DNA from 2 places in the Variovorax cryoconiti genome. Region 1 is predicted to be linked to the other one. Evidence: predicted binding sites of a transcription regulator. Region 1 holds the regulator's gene; the other holds the start of a gene.

Region 1 (7,610 bases):
GTCACCTTGGCGCCGCCGTCGGCCGACAGGCAGCCCTTCATGAAGGCCTTGCGGTCGTCGCCCTTCTTCTCGCCGGCGTCCTTGTTGCAGGTGGCCATCTTGCCTTGCTGGGCGGTGGGAGCCTTGGCGGGGGCGGCCGCCTTGTCCTGGGCCTGTGCGGCGCCGAAGGACAGACAGGCGCCCAGTGCGATCAGGGAAAGGATGTTCTTCATGATGTGGTTCCTCGAAGGTTGATCGGGTGACAGCAACCCGGCGATGGCCGGGCCCGTTCATGCTAACGGCCGATCGCACGCCGCGGATGACCGTGCCGAGGCCCTCGGGGTTCTCCCCCGGTAAAATCCCGCGATGCTATTGGTCAAACAGGAGCTGCTCGCGGCGCTCGCGAACACGCTCGAATCCTTCTCGTCCGGCGCCGGAGCCAAGGCCGCCTTCGAATCGCCCAAGGTGGCGGCGCATGGCGATTTCGCCAGCACGGCCGCCATGCAGCTGGCCAAACCGCTCGGCCGCAAGCCGCGCGAACTGGCCGAGCAGCTCAGTGCCACGCTTTTCGCCACGCCGGCTTTCACGCAGTGGGTTGAGGCGATCGAGATCGCCGGTCCCGGTTTCCTCAACATTCGCCTGAAGACCGCCGCCAAGCAGCAGATCGTGCGCGAGGTGCTGGCCGCCGGCGACGCCTTCGGCCGCCAGCCGGTGCGGGGCGACAAGGTGCTGGTCGAGTTCGTCTCCGCCAACCCGACCGGCCCGCTGCACGTGGGCCACGGCCGCCAGGCCGCGCTGGGCGACGCCATCTGCAACCTGCTGGCCGCCCAGGGCGCGGACGTCTGGCGCGAGTTCTATTACAACGACGCCGGCGTGCAGATCCAGACGCTGGCCAGCAGCACGCAGCTGCGCCTGCAGGGCTTCAAGCCGGGCGACGCCGAGTGGCCGAGCGGCGAGAAGGCCGCGGCGTACAACGGCGACTACATCGCCGACATCGCCGAGGACTTCAAGGCGAAGAAGACGGTGAGCGCCGATGACCGCGAATACACGGCCAGCGGCGACGTGGACGACATCGACTCGATCCGACAGTTCGCCGTGGCCTACCTGCGCCGCGAGCAGGACCTGGACCTGAAGGCGTTCCAGGTGAAGTTCGACAACTACTACCTGGAGTCCAGCCTGTACACCAGCGGCCGCGTGGCCGCGACGGTGCAGAAGCTGGTCGACGCCGGCAAGACCTACGAACAGGACGGCGCGCTGTGGCTCAAGTCGACCGACTACGGCGACGACAAGGACCGCGTCATGCGGAAGAAAGACGGCACGTACACCTACTTCGTGCCCGACGTGGCCTACCACATTGCCAAGTGGGAGCGCGGCTTCCACACGGTGGTGAACATCCAGGGCACCGACCACCACGGCACCATCGCCCGCGTGCGCGCCGGCCTGCAGGCGGCCGGCGTCGGCATCCCGGCCGGCTACCCCGACTACGTGCTCCACACCATGGTGCGGGTGGTCAAGGGCGGCGAAGAGGTGAAGATCAGCAAGCGCGCCGGCAGTTACGTCACGCTGCGCGACCTGATCGAGTGGACCAGCACCGATGCGGTCCGCTTTTTCCTGCTCAGCCGCAAGCCCGACACCGAATACACCTTCGACGTCGACCTGGCGGTCACGAAGAACAACGACAACCCGGTCTATTACGTGCAGTACGCGCATGCGCGTATCTGTTCGGTGCTCACCGCGTGGGGTGGCGACGAGGCCACGCTGAAGGATGTCGACCTGTCGGCGCTCGAGAGCCCGGCGGCGCAGGCGCTGATGCTGATGCTGGCGAAATACCCCGAGATGCTCACCGCCGCCGCCAAGGATTTCGCGCCGCACGACGTGACCTTCTACCTGCGCGAACTGGCTGCCAGCTACCACAGCTACTACGATGCCGAGCGCATTCTGGTCGACGAGGAACCGGTCAGGCTCGCCCGGCTGGCGCTGGTCGCCGCCACCGCGCAGGTGCTGCACAATGGCCTCGCGATTCTCGGCGTGAGCGCGCCGCGCAAGATGTGATGACCTCTTTTTCCTCCCCATGAAAACAAGACAACGCGGCAACACGGTCATCGGCCTGATCATCGGCATCGTCCTGGGCCTGGGCGTGGCGCTCGGCATCGCGGTCTACGTCACCAAGGTGCCGATTCCGTTCATGACCAAAACCCAGCGCGGCGGTGCCGAGCAGGACGAGGCCGAGGCCCGCAAGAACAAGGACTGGAACCCCAACGCGCCGCTCGCCGGCAAGCCGTCGGCGCGCACCCCGCCCGAGCAGCCCGCCTCGGTCGGCCCGCTGAACCCGGCCGTGCCAGCCACCGGCCCGGTGCCAGCGGTGGTCGCGCCTGCTACGCCGGCGACCCGGCCCCGCACCGATGCCACGGCACCCGCCGCCTCGTCCGACCCGCTGGGCGACCTGGCCCGCGCCCGCGCCGGCACCGCCGCCCCGGCCACCACCACGGCGGCGGCCGACGGCACCGACCCCTTCGTGTACTTCGTGCAGGCCGGGGCCTTCCGCAGCACCGACGACGCCGAGGCGCAGCGTGCCAAGCTGTCGCTGATGGGCGTCGAAGCGCGCGTCACCGAGCGCGAGCAGGCCGGCCGCACCGTCTACCGGGTGCGCGCAGGCCCCTTCAACAAGAAGGACGACGCCGACCGCCTGAAGTCGCGGCTCGACAGCGGCGGGCTCGAATCCAACCTGGTCCGTGTCCAGCGCTGAACGCCTGAACGTCTCACCGATCGGTGCCCCAGGCGCCCACCATCCCTGGCTGCGGGAACTCCGCAGCCGCTGCCCGGCTCTGTCAGCCGCACAGGAGAACCTTTGATGACCATGAACCGCCGTGATTTTTCGCTGACCGCCGCCTCGATCGGGCTGCTTCCTCTCGCCGCCACCGGCGTGCATGCCCAGGCCCGCCCGCCGAAGGCCGGCACCGACTACATCGTGCTGGGCAAGCGCGCACCGGTCGACACGCCCGCCGGCAAGGTGGAAGTGGTCGAATTCTTCTCGTACAACTGCCCGCACTGCGCCGCCTTCGAGCCGCGCCTGGAGCCGTGGGTCAAGACGCTGCCGGCCGACGTGGTGTTCAAGCGCATCCCGGTGCCCTTCGTGGGCAACGACACCGAAGCCAAGCAGCGGCTCTACTACACGCTCGAAGCCATGGGCAAGGTCGACGCCTTCCAGATGAAGCTGTTCCAGGCCATCCACCAGCAGCGCCAGCCGCTGGTCGGCGACGCCGCGATCCTGGCCTGGGCCGAGAAGCAGCCCGACCTGGACGGCAAGAAGTTCGCCGACCTGTTCAAGTCCTTCTCGGTGGCCGGCAAGGCCAAGCGCGCCACCCAGTTGACCAGCGACTATCAGGTGGCCGGCGTGCCGGCGCTGGGCGTGGCCGGGCGTTGGTATGTGGACGGCGACACGGCCGGTTCGCTCGACCGGGCGCTGGAAGTTGTGGGCCTGCTGGTGGCTGAAGCCCGCAAGGGTTGAAGACCGGAGGACCGGCGACTGTTCACCACGGCCGTTTCAAGAATGTCAAAAGCCCGCCTCGGCGGGCTTTTTCGTCCGAGCGACCGGATGCACTGATCCGGCGCATACAATCGTCGAGCAAGTTTCGTGCCTTTATGACACATCGACCCCACACTCCCCTTTCCTCCCTCCTGCGCGCCGGCTTCGCCGCGCTGCTGCTCGCCGTCGCCACGGTTCCGGCGCTGGCTGAAAAGGCCGATCGCACCAAGCCCATGAACATCGAGGCCGATGCCATGCGCTACGACGACCTGAAGCAGACCAGCGTGTTCACCGGCAACGTGGTGGTGACCAAGGGCACCATCATCATCCGCGGCGCGCGCATCGACGTGCGCCAGGACCCGGAGGGCTACCAGTACGGCGTGGTCACCGCGGCGCCCGGAAAGCTGGCTTATTACAAGCAGAAGCGCGACTCCGGCGTCGACGAGTGGACCGAGGGCGAGTCGGAGGTCATCGAGTACGACAGCCGCGCCGACAACGTCAAGTTCATCCGCCGCGCCATCATGCGGCGGCTGATCGGCGCGAAGGTCAACGACGAGACCACCGGCGCGCTGATCGTCTACGACCAGAGCAACGACACCTTCACCGTGAACGGCGCGCCGCTGCCCCCGGGTGCCAGCGTGGCCGCCGGCGACCGGGGCAGCCGCGTGCGCGCCATCCTGACGCCGAAGGCAGCCGGCGCGGAAGCGGCGCAGCCGAGCGCACCCGCCGTGCCGGCATCTGCACCCGGCCGGGGCCTGCGCCCCAGCACCACGCTCGGCGGAGAAGCGCGCCCGTGAACGACAGCGTGGACATCGCGAAGCACGCCGCACCCCCTGCGGCCGTCGAAGGCAGCCGGCTCCAGGTGCGCGGGCTGCAGAAGCGCTACGGCAGCCGGCAGGTCGTCAAGAACGTCTCGCTCGATGTGCAGAAGGGCGAGGTCGTCGGTCTGCTCGGGCCCAATGGCGCGGGCAAGACGACTTCGTTCTACATGATCGTGGGCCTGGTGCGGGCCGACGCTGGCGAGATCAGCATCGACGGCGAGCCGATCGCGCACATGCCGATCCACCGCCGCGCCCGCATGGGCCTGAGCTACCTGCCGCAGGAAGCCTCGATCTTCCGCAAGCTCAGCGTGCAGGAGAACGTGCGTGCCGTGCTCGAGCTGCAGCGCGAGCCCGACGCCAAGGGCCGGCTCGTGCCGATGTCGAAGAAGCGCATCGACGATCGCCTGAACGAACTGCTGTCGGACCTGCGCGTCGAGCATCTGCGCGATTCGCCGGCGCTGGCGCTGTCGGGCGGCGAGCGACGCCGCGTCGAGATCGCCCGTGCCCTGGCCACGCAGCCGCGCTTCATCCTGCTGGACGAGCCCTTTGCCGGGATCGACCCGATCGCCGTGATCGAGATCCAGCGCATCGTCAGCTTCTTGAAGAGCCGCGGCATCGGCGTGCTTATCACCGACCACAACGTGCGCGAGACGCTGGGCATCTGCGACCACGCTTTCATCATCAGCGACGGGCAAGTGCTGGCACAAGGCACGCCTTCGGAGATCGTCGACAACGCCGAGGTACGCCGCGTGTACCTGGGCGAACACTTCCGCATGTAAGGGGAGGGCGAAACTCCCATGAAGCAGGGCCTGTCGCTCCGCGTTTCGCAGCACCTTGCGCTCACGCCCCAGTTGCAGCAGTCGATCCGGCTGCTGCAGCTGTCCACGCTCGAACTGAGCCAGGAAGTGGAGCAGATGCTCGACGAGAACCCGTTTCTCGAGCGCACCGCCGAAGAGGCCGCCCGTGAGGAGTTCGGCGTCGACGCCGCCGATGCGCCGCCGCCGCGCGACGACGACTTCGCGCCCGGCCCCGCCGCCGCCAGCAACGACAGCACCACCAGCACCACCGAGGCCGAGGCGCCGGCGGTCGACGCGACCGAAGCCACGCCCGACTGGGAAGGCGACGGCACTGTCGACATGGCACCCGACGACAGCGAATGGGGCGGCGACGCGCCCCCGCGCGCCAACAACCTGGGCGACGACGAACGCGCCGATGCCACCGAGCTGGCGCGCAGCCAGGAGTCGCTGCAGTCCCATCTGCACCGCCAGGCCCTGAGCCTGCGCCTGAACGAAAGCGACCAGGCGGCGCTGCGCTTCCTGATCGAATCGCTCAACGAAGACGGCTACCTCGAGGACTCGCTGCCCGCCCTGGCCTCGGGCCTGGCCGGCGACGACAACGACGAGTTCGACGGCCTGGTGCACCACTTCCAGGTGGCGCTCGGCCTGCTGCAGAGCCTGGAACCGGTCGGCGTGGGCGCACGCGATCTGGGCGAATGTCTCGCCATCCAGTTGCGTGCGCTGGCCCGTGCGAACGAAAGCGCCGAAGAGACGCAGGTGCGCAAGACCGCCATCGCGATCTGCAAGCAGCCGATGGAACTGCTCGCCCGGCGTGACTTCAAGCGCCTGGCCACGCTCACGCGCAGCAACGAGGAAGAGGTGCGCTCGTCGCTGCAACTGATCGCCACGCTCGAACCCAAGCCGGGTCGGCGCTTCGTCGATGTGGAACGCAACGTGGTGGTCCCCGACGTGATCGTCACGCGCATGGGCGCCGGCACCAACATCAAGTTCCGCGTGATGCTCAACCCCGACGTGATGCCGCGCCTGCGGGTGCACGACATCTACGCCGGCGCGCTCAAGCAGCACAAGGGCGAGGGCAGCCAGGCGCTGTCGCAGCGGCTGCAGGAGGCGCGCTGGTTCATCAAGAACATCCAGCAGCGCTTCGACACCATCCTGCGCGTGAGCAATGCCATCGTCGACCGGCAGAAGAGCTTCTTCGTGCACGGCGAGCTGGCCATGCGGCCGCTGGTGCTGCGCGAGATCGCCGACGAGCTCGGCCTGCACGAATCCACCATCAGCCGGGTGACCACGGCCAAGTACATGTCCACGCCCTACGGCACGGTCGAGCTGAAGTACTTCTTCGGCTCGGCGCTGGGCACCGAGACCGGCGGCAACGCGTCGAGCACCGCGGTGCGTGCGCTCATCAAGCAGTTCGTCACGGCCGAGAGCATCAAGAAACCGCTGTCGGACAGCCAGATCTCCGAGATGCTCAAGGAGCAGGGCATCGAATGCGCCCGGCGCACCGTGGCCAAGTACCGTGAAGCGCTGCGCATCGCGCCGGCCAACCTGCGCAAGGCGCTCTGAGTCCGCACCATGAACCAGCTCCATCTCTTTCTGCCTTGCGCCGCCGGCGTCGAGGACTTTCTGGCGCAAGAAGTGCACGGCCTCACCGGCCTGGCCGGCGACGACCTGATGGCCTCGCGCGGCGGCGTCTTCGTGCGCGGCTCGTGGCGCGACGCCATGAAGCTCAACCTGCACAGCCGGTTGGCGCAGCGCGTGCTGATCGAACTGGCGCACGCGCCGTACCGCAGCGAGAACGACCTCTATGCCATCGCCAGCGGCGTCGCGTGGGAGATCTGGTTCACGCCGCAGCAGACCTTCAAGATCGAGACCACGGCGCAGCACAGCCCGCTGCAGAGCCTGAACTTCGCCACGCTGCGCATCAAGGACGCCATCGCCGACCGCTTCCGTGCCAAGGCCGGCGGCGTGCGGCCGAGCATCGAGACGCAGTGGCCCGACGTGCGCGTGTTCGCCCACCTCACCACCGACCACTGCACGCTCTACATCGACACCTCGGGCGAGCCGCTCTTCAAGCGCGGCTGGCGCCAGGACACCGGCGACGCGCCGCTGAAGGAAACCCTGGCCGCGGCCATGCTGGCCGCCAGCGGCTGGTGGAACCCGGAAACCGGCGCCGTGTCCGAAGCGCCGCTGTACGACCCCTGCTGCGGCAGCGGCACCATCGCCATCGAGGCAGCGCAGATCGGCCTGGGCATTCCGGCCGGCGCGCTGCGGCGCTTCGGCTTCGAGAAGCTGCTGCCCTTCCAGCCGCACGTGTGGGAGTCGATCCAGAACGAGGCCGCCGATGCGCCCGCCAGGACCGCGCCGGCCATCTTCGGCAGCGACGTGTCGCACCGCATGGTCGACTTCGCCGAACGCAATGCCGAGCGGGCCGGTGTCGCCGCGGCGATCCAGTTCCGCGGCGGCGATGCCTTGCAGCGCATGCCGCCC
Region 2 (7,610 bases), on a different contig from region 1:
AGCTGGCGCTCGACACGCCGGATCGCGTGGCCAGTCTGGTGCTGGTCAACGCCTGGTCCAGGCCCAACCCGCACTCGGCGCGCTGCTTCGACGCGCGGCTGGCACTGCTGGGCGCGGTCGGCCCGCGGGCCTATGTCGAGGCACAGCCGATCTTCCTGTACCCGGCCGACTGGTGCGCCGCGCATGCCGACGAGGTGCAGGCCGAGGTCGACCACGCCTTCGCGCACTTTCCCGGCGAAGCCAACATGCGGGCGCGCATCGGTGCATTGCGCGCCTTCGATGTCGATGCACGCCTGGCCAGCATCGCGGTGCCGACGCTGGTCGCCGCCGCGATGGACGACGTGCTCGTGCCCTGGACGATGTCGCAGCGCCTGGCCGACGCCCTGCCCCGCGCGATACTCGACCGCGTACCGCATGGCGGACACGCCCACAGCGTGACGGACGCGGACACCTTCAACGCCACCCTGCTCGCCTTCCTCGCCAAGACGGGCGCTCACTGACATCCCATGACCCAAGCCCTCGACACCGCCGCCCTGGCGACCCTTTTCACCGAAGCTCGCAGCCAGAACGGCTGGACGGCCGAACCCGTGTCCGACGACCTGCTCCAGCAGGTCTACGAACTCGCCCGCATGGGCCCGACCTCGGTCAACTGCTCGCCGGCCCGCTTCGTCTTCGTGCGCACCGCCGAGGGCAAGGAACGCCTGAAGCCGGCCCTGTCGCCCAGCAACGTCGACAAGACGATGACGGCCCCCGTCACGGTGATCGCGGCCTGGGACACGGCCTTCTACGACAAGCTGCCCAAGCTGTTCCCGCATGCCGACGCACGCCCCTGGGTGGCCGGCACCCCGGAGCTGGCGCACGAATCCGCCTTTCGCAATGGCACGCTGCAAGCGGCCTACCTGATCCTCGCGGCCCGCTCGCTGGGCCTGGACGCCGGCCCGATGTCGGGCTTCGACAAGGCCAAGGTCAACGCCGCCTTCTTCGGCGGCACGACCTGGACCGTCAACTTCCTCATCAACCTCGGCCACGGCGACGTGTCGAAGGTCTTCGGCCGCCTGCCGCGGCTGGACTTCGCCGAGGCCTGCACGCTCGCCTGAGCCAGAACCAGGACCGGGACACGCCCATGCAGAAGGCCGACTACCGCAACGCGATGTCGCGCCTGGGCGCGGCCGTCAACATCATCACCACCGACGGCCCCGCTGGCCGCGCCGGCTTCACCGCCTCAGCCGTGTGCAGCGTGACCGACGAGCCGCCCACGCTGCTGATCTGCCTGAACCGCACGGCCTCGGTGTACCCGGCCTTCGAGGCCAACGGCGTGCTGTGCGTGAACGTGCTGGCGCCGGACCACCAGGAACTCTCCGGCGTGTTCGGCGGCAAGACGCCGATGGACGAGCGCTTCGCAGCCGGCCGCTGGCACGCGGGCGTCACCGGTTCGCCGATGCTCGACGGTGCCGCCGTGTCCTTCGATTGCCGCGTGGTGCGCAGCACCGCCGTCGGCACGCACGACGTGCTGTTCTGCGAGGTGGCTGCGATCACCCTCGGCGACACGGCCCACGGGCTCGTCTATTTCGACCGGCGCTATCACGGCCTCGTGACGACGGCGGAGTAAGCCGGCGCCCCGGGCCCGACAGCCGGTCAGTTTGCCGCGATGCCCTGCAGCACGATGCGCTGCACGTTTTCCACCGTCTGCTCAAAGAAGGCCGGGTCGTCGAGCGTGCGCCCGGTGATGGCCTGCACCTGCACGCCGAAGTCGGCGTAGTGCTGCGTGGTGGCCCACAGCGCGAAGATCAGGTGGTGCGGGTCGACCGGCCCGAGCTTGCCGGCCGCAACCCACGCGCGGATGACGTCCGACTTTCGCTCGACCAGGTCGCGCAGCTCGCGGCTGAGTTCGTCGCGCAGCAGCGGTGCGCCCTGGATCATCTCCAGGCAGAACAGCCGCGACGCATCGGGCCGGTCGCGCGAGATCACCAGCTTGCGGCGGATGTAGTCGGCGATGGCCTCCCGCGGGTCCTGTTCCACGCTGAAGCCACGCAGCGGCTCGAGCCACACGGTGAGCAGGTCGCGCAGCACGCAGACGTAGAGCTCTTCCTTGTTGGCGAAGTAATAGAGCAGGTTGCTCTTGGAGACATCGGCGCGCGCGGCCACCTGGTCGACGCTGGTGCCGTGCAGCCCGTAGCGCGAGAAAAGGCCGAGCGCCGCGGCCAGGATGACGCTGCGCTTGTCCTCGATCTGCCGCAGGCGCCGGTTGATCGCGGCGGGCCCGCGCGCGGCCGGCGCCCGCTTGGCCAGCACCCGCTGCGACGGCTTGGCGACTGGCTTCGTTGTGGGCGTCCCCGTGGTGCTCCCTGTCATCTTTGCCATGTCCTGGTGCTTTCTTGTGCATTGCTCTTCAAACGTGCACATCTGCTTGCACGAGCCGTACCCGCTTGGTGCGGCGGCGGCGACGGTAACGCATTTGTCCATTTGGTCCAACTGGCACAGACGTTGCATGCCACACCGTGCCGCGACCGTCCTCGCGTTGCATCAAGGAATGACGACATGACGCTGCTGTCCGTACCGATCATCGACCTCGCGCCCTACTTCGAAGGCACACCGGACGCGCGCGCTGCGCTGGCGCAGCAGGTCGACGAGGCCTGCCGCAGCATCGGCTTCCTGGTCATCACGAACCACGGCATCGACCCCGCGCTGATCGCGCGCGTGTCGGCGCTGTCGCGCCAGTTCTTCGCGCTGCCGCTGGCCGACAAGCGCAGGGTCGACCGGCCCCGCGAAGACGCGGTGCGCGGCTACAGCGCGGTCGGCGAAGAAGGCCTGTCGTACAGCCTGGAGGAAGCCGCGCCGGGCGACCTGAAGGAGTCGTTCTCGATCGGTCCCTCGGGCGTGCCCGACGACGACTACCACCGCGGCCCGGCCGCCGGCCCGCACTTCGAGCCCAACAGCTGGCCGCCGATCCCCGGCTTCCGCGAGGCCTACGAGGATTACTTCGAAGCGATGAGCGATTTGTCGCGCTCGCTCATGCGCATCTTCGCGCTCGGCCTGAAACTGCCCGAGACCTTCTTCGACGACAAGATCGACAAGCACATCAGCATGTTCCGCGTGCTGAGCTACCCGCCGCAGACCGAGGCACCGTTGCCGGGCCAGCTGCGCGCCGGTGCGCACAGCGACTACGGCAGCCTCACCATCGTGCTGCCCGACGACAAGGGGTTGCAGGTCTTCAACAAGGCCGGCCAGTGGGTCGATGTGCCGCAGGTCGACGGTGGCCTGGTGGTGAACATCGCCGACCTGATGATGCAGTGGACCAACGACCAGTGGGTCTCGACGCTGCACCGCGTGGTCAACCCGCCCTTCGAGGTGGCGAGCAGCAACCGGCGGCAGTCGCTGGTGTTCTTCCATCAGCCCAACTACGACGCGATGGTCGAGTGCCTGCCGAGCTGCCTGGCACCGGGTGAGCAGCCCAAATACGCGCCGATTTCCTCGGGTGATCACCTGACCTCGAAGTTCGTGAAGCAGACGACCTTCGGTGGGACCAAGGCGACCGCATAAATGACGCACTGGTTTTCGCCTGGCACGCCTTGTTCGGGGAGCGATCACGCCGACGGCGTACCTTGCTCCGCGAATGTCCCCCGGCCTGCGGCCTCCTCCTTTATTTCGCTGCGCAAGGCACCCCATCGACGAGATCCGGAGGCGCTGTGGGTGATCGCGCGTATGCCCACAGCGTGCCCACGTGCGAAGGGTGCCGGGTGCTCCCCGCAGCGAAATAAAGGAGGAGCCGAAGGCGGGGGACATTCGCGAAGGGGAGGACCCGGTGGCCTGCGCACGCGCCCCGGACAAGAGCGTCCAGAACAAGACGGCCGGCACATCGCAAAGGCAAACTGACATGCCCCACCTCTCCTACGTCAACGTCTTCGCGAAAGACGTGGTCGCGCTCAGCGGCTTCTACCAGCGCGTGTTCGGCTTCCCCGAGATCGAGGCGATCCGCTCGCCGATCTTCCGCGGGCTCGACACCGGCAAGTCGAGCCTGGGTTTCAACGCGCTCGATGCCTACGCGCTGCTGCACCTGGCCGAGTTCTCCGACACGCGCGGCGTGAAGTTCCTGCTGAACATCGACGTCGATTCGAAGGACGAGGTCGACCGCAGGGTGCCCATCGCCGTCGACGCGGGCGCCAAGCTCATCAAGGCGCCCTACGAGACCTACTACCACTGGTACCAGTCGGTGCTGCTCGATCCCGAAGGCAACGTGTTCCGCATCAACTTCATGATGTAGACGCGCTGCCACGATCCCCTTTTCCCAAGCCTGAAAGGTCAGAGTGATGTTGCGTCGATCGATTTCTTGCGCCGTTGCGGCGCTGGTGGCATGTGCAGCGCTGCCGGGGGCCGCCGTGGCTGCCGACGGCTTCACCCTCAAGGGCGAGCCGAAGATCGCGATGATCTATTTCGGCCCGAAGAACGACGGCGGCTGGACGCAGGCCTTCGACGAGGCGCGGCTGAAAGTCGAGGCCGCCATCGGCAAGAAGATCCAGTTCGTCGAGAACGTGCCGGAAGACGCCTCGGCCATCAAGCCGGCGGCCGAGCGCTTCATCTCGCGCGGCGCCAACATCGTGATCGGCACCGCCTTCGGCTACTCCGACGCCTTCAAGGAACTGGCCGCCAAGTACCCCGACGTGGCCTTCCTCAACGGCTCGGGCACCACCAACGGCACCAACCTGGAATCGTTCTACGGCCGCACCTACGAGAGTCAGTACCTGTGCGGCATGGCGGCCGGCGCGGCATCGAAAAGCGGCAAGCTCGGCTTCGTCGCGGCCAACCCCTTCGGCGTGGTGAACTGGACGGTCAACGCCTTCGCGCTCGGGGCGCAGAAGATCAACCCGAACGCCACGGTCAACGTGATCTATACCGGCGCCTGGAACGACCCGGTGAAGGAGCGCGCCGCCGCGATGGCATTGATCGACCAGGGCGCCGACGTGATCGGCCAGCACGTCGATTCGCCCACGCCGCAGATCGTCGCGCAGGAGCGCGGCGTGTACGGCACCGGCCACCACCGCGACCTGCGCCAGTTCGCGCCCAAGGCCACGCTGTGTTCGTCGGTGTGGGTGTGGGACAAGTTCTTGACGCCCGAGCTGAAGAAGATCATGGCCGGCGGCTGGAAGCCGGCGCCCTACGGCGCCTTCATCGCGATGAAGGACGGCGGCACCGACATCGCCGGCTTCGGCGCAGGCGTGCCCAAGGACAAGGCCGCGCTCATCACGGCCGAGCGCGACGCCTTGATGAAGGGCAAGCAGATCTACGCCGGGCCGCTGAAGGACCGCGACGGCAAGGAACGCGTCGCCGCCGGCGCCGTGCTGTCGGACGCCGACCTCTGGAAGATGGACTGGTACGTCAAGGGCGTGGTGACGCAGAAGTAAGGCCCTGGCACTCGGCATGGCAACCGCCCTTCAACTCACCGGCATCGGCAAGTCCTTCGACGGCTTCCAGGCGCTGACCGACGCGGACTTCGACGCGCGCTGGGGGGAAGTGCATGCACTGCTGGGCGAGAACGGCGCGGGCAAGTCGTCGCTGATGAACATTGCGGCCGGCCTCTACGCCCCCGAGGCCGGCCGGATGTGGGTCGACGACAACCCGGTGCAACTGGGCGGCCCGCGCGATGCGGCACGGCATCGCATCGGCATGGTGCACCAGCACTTCAAGCTGGTGAAGCCGTTCACCGTGGCCGAGAACATCCTGCTGGGCCATCCTTTGGCGTCGGGCGAAGGCAGCCATCGCAAGCGGCTCGGCCAGCTGGAAGCACAGATCCGCGCCAAGGCCGCCGAGCTGGGCTTCGACATCGACCCGCGGCAGCGCGTCGCGCACCTGTCGATCGCCGAGCAGCAGCGCGTGGAAATCCTCAAGGTGCTGCTGGCGGGCGCGCGCATCCTGATCCTCGACGAACCGACCGCCGTGCTGACCGATGCAGAAGCCGAGCGCCTGCTGTCGACCGTGCAGGCGCTCGCGCGCAGCGGCGCGGCGGTGGTGCTGGTCACGCACAAGATGACCGACGTGAAGACCTGGGCCGACCGCGTGACCGTGATGCGCGGCGGCCGCACGGTGAAGACGGTCGACCCGAAGCAGGTGGCCGTCGCCGACCTGGTGCAGCTCACCGTCGGCGATTCGGTCGCGGCGCCGCAGCGACGCCGCGATGGCATCACCGCCGGTGCGCCGCGGCTCACGGTGCGCGGGCTGCGCAGTGCAGCGGCTCGCGGAAGGCCCGCGCTCGACGGCGTCGACCTGCAGCTGAAGGCCGGCGAAATCTACGGGCTGGCCGGCGTCGGCGGCAACGGCCAGGGCGAGCTGGCCGCTGCGCTGATGGGCCTGGACGACGCAGTCGAGGGCGACATCACGCTGCAGGATGTCGGTGACCTGAAGCGCCTGTCGAACGCACAGCGGCGCAGCCTGCAGTTCGCCGCCATCCCGGCCGATCGCTACGGCCTCGCGCTGGCCGGCGCGCTGACCGTGGCCGAGAACTTCGGCATCGGCCAGGTGCACGCGGGCCGCTACGGGTCGCCCTGGCGGCTCGACACGCGCACGCTCGAAGCCGATGCACAGGCCGCGGTCGAACAGTTCGATGTGCAGGGCGTGCGCAGCCTCGGCCAGAAAGCCGCACTGCTCTCGGGCGGCAACGCGCAGAAGCTGGTGCTGGCGCGAGAGTTCGGCCGCGCGCCGCGCATCGTGCTGGCGCACAGCCCGAGCCGCGGGCTCGACGTGCGCGCGGGTGCCGAGGTGCACGCGCGCCTGCTGGCCGCGCGCGACGCGGGCGCGGCCGTGCTGCTGATCAGCGAAGACCTCGACGAGGTGCTGGCGCTGGCCGACCGCGTCGGCGTGATGACGCGCGGCCGCATCGTGGCCGAGTTCGATCAACCCGCGGACCGCCAGGCGGTCGGCCAGGCGATGACGGACCATGGCTGAGGCTGCGGTGACGGTTTCCTCCACCGTGCCCGCGAGGGCAAAGCGACCGCTTGCCAGCCGCCGCTTCGCGCTCGAACTGCGCCAGCAGATGGCATGGCACACGCAGGCGCTGATCCTCGGCGTGTCGCTGGCCATCGGCATGGGCGTCTCCGCCGCGATCCTCGTGGCAGCCGGCGTGCCGGCCCACGAGCTGCTCAACGAGTTCGTGCTGCAGACGCTGTTCGACATGCAGAGCCTGCAGGCGGTGCTGTTCCAGGCCGCGCCGATGATCCTCGTGGGCATCGCGGCGTCGATGGCCTTTCGCGCGCGCTTCTGGAACCTCGGGCTCGAAGGCCAGATGATCTGGGGCGCGATCGGTGCGACGGCCATCTCGTTCTTCGATGTGGGCCCCGCCGCACTGCGCCTGCCGCTGATGCTCGTGATGGCGATGGCGCTCGGCCTGCTGTGGGCCCTGGCACCCGCGCTGCTCAAGCTGAAGCTGGCCGTCAACGAGATCATCTCGTCGCTGATGCTCAACTACATCGCCAGCAACTTCCTGCTGCACCTGGTGTACGGCGCGTGGAAGGACCCGAAGGACGCCTTCCCCTACTCGCCGCAGTTCCGCGCCTTCGAGCGGCTGCCCGAGTGGTTCGGCAACGTGAGCACGGCGGCCATCGGCCTGGCCCTCGTCGTCG

The links. Region 1 encodes sigma-54, which starts transcription at its own class of promoters, with help from an activator protein. Its sites were predicted from a motif close to TGGCANGNAANCTGCTTT; they were not measured.
Region 2: ACSFA2_RS18345 (isopenicillin N synthase family dioxygenase) is a predicted target of sigma-54. The motif match lies at 2,474-2,491, and genes of this name have one in related genera.

What each region holds. Positions count from the first base shown of each region.
Region 1 is NZ_JBPJZI010000003.1:434,293-441,902, forward strand. It holds gene ACSFA2_RS11095 (PsiF family protein) at 1-212, opposite strand, end outside; gene argS (arginine--tRNA ligase) at 346-2,031, shown strand; gene ACSFA2_RS11105 (SPOR domain-containing protein) at 2,051-2,725, shown strand; gene ACSFA2_RS11110 (thiol:disulfide interchange protein DsbA/DsbL) at 2,837-3,487, shown strand; gene lptA (lipopolysaccharide transport periplasmic protein LptA) at 3,622-4,302, shown strand; gene lptB (LPS export ABC transporter ATP-binding protein) at 4,299-5,105, shown strand; gene ACSFA2_RS11125 (RNA polymerase factor sigma-54) at 5,124-6,686, shown strand; gene ACSFA2_RS11130 (THUMP domain-containing class I SAM-dependent RNA methyltransferase) at 6,696-7,610, shown strand, end outside.
Region 2 is NZ_JBPJZI010000007.1:244,521-252,130, reverse strand. It holds gene rutD (pyrimidine utilization protein D) at 1-500, shown strand, start outside; gene ACSFA2_RS18360 (malonic semialdehyde reductase) at 507-1,097, shown strand; gene rutF (NADH-dependent FMN reductase RutF) at 1,124-1,609, shown strand; gene rutR (HTH-type transcriptional regulator RutR) at 1,636-2,361, opposite strand; gene ACSFA2_RS18345 (isopenicillin N synthase family dioxygenase) at 2,539-3,540, shown strand; gene ACSFA2_RS18340 (VOC family protein) at 3,875-4,261, shown strand; gene ACSFA2_RS18335 (BMP family ABC transporter substrate-binding protein) at 4,308-5,399, shown strand; gene ACSFA2_RS18330 (ABC transporter ATP-binding protein) at 5,416-6,936, shown strand; gene ACSFA2_RS18325 (ABC transporter permease) at 6,944-7,610, shown strand, end outside.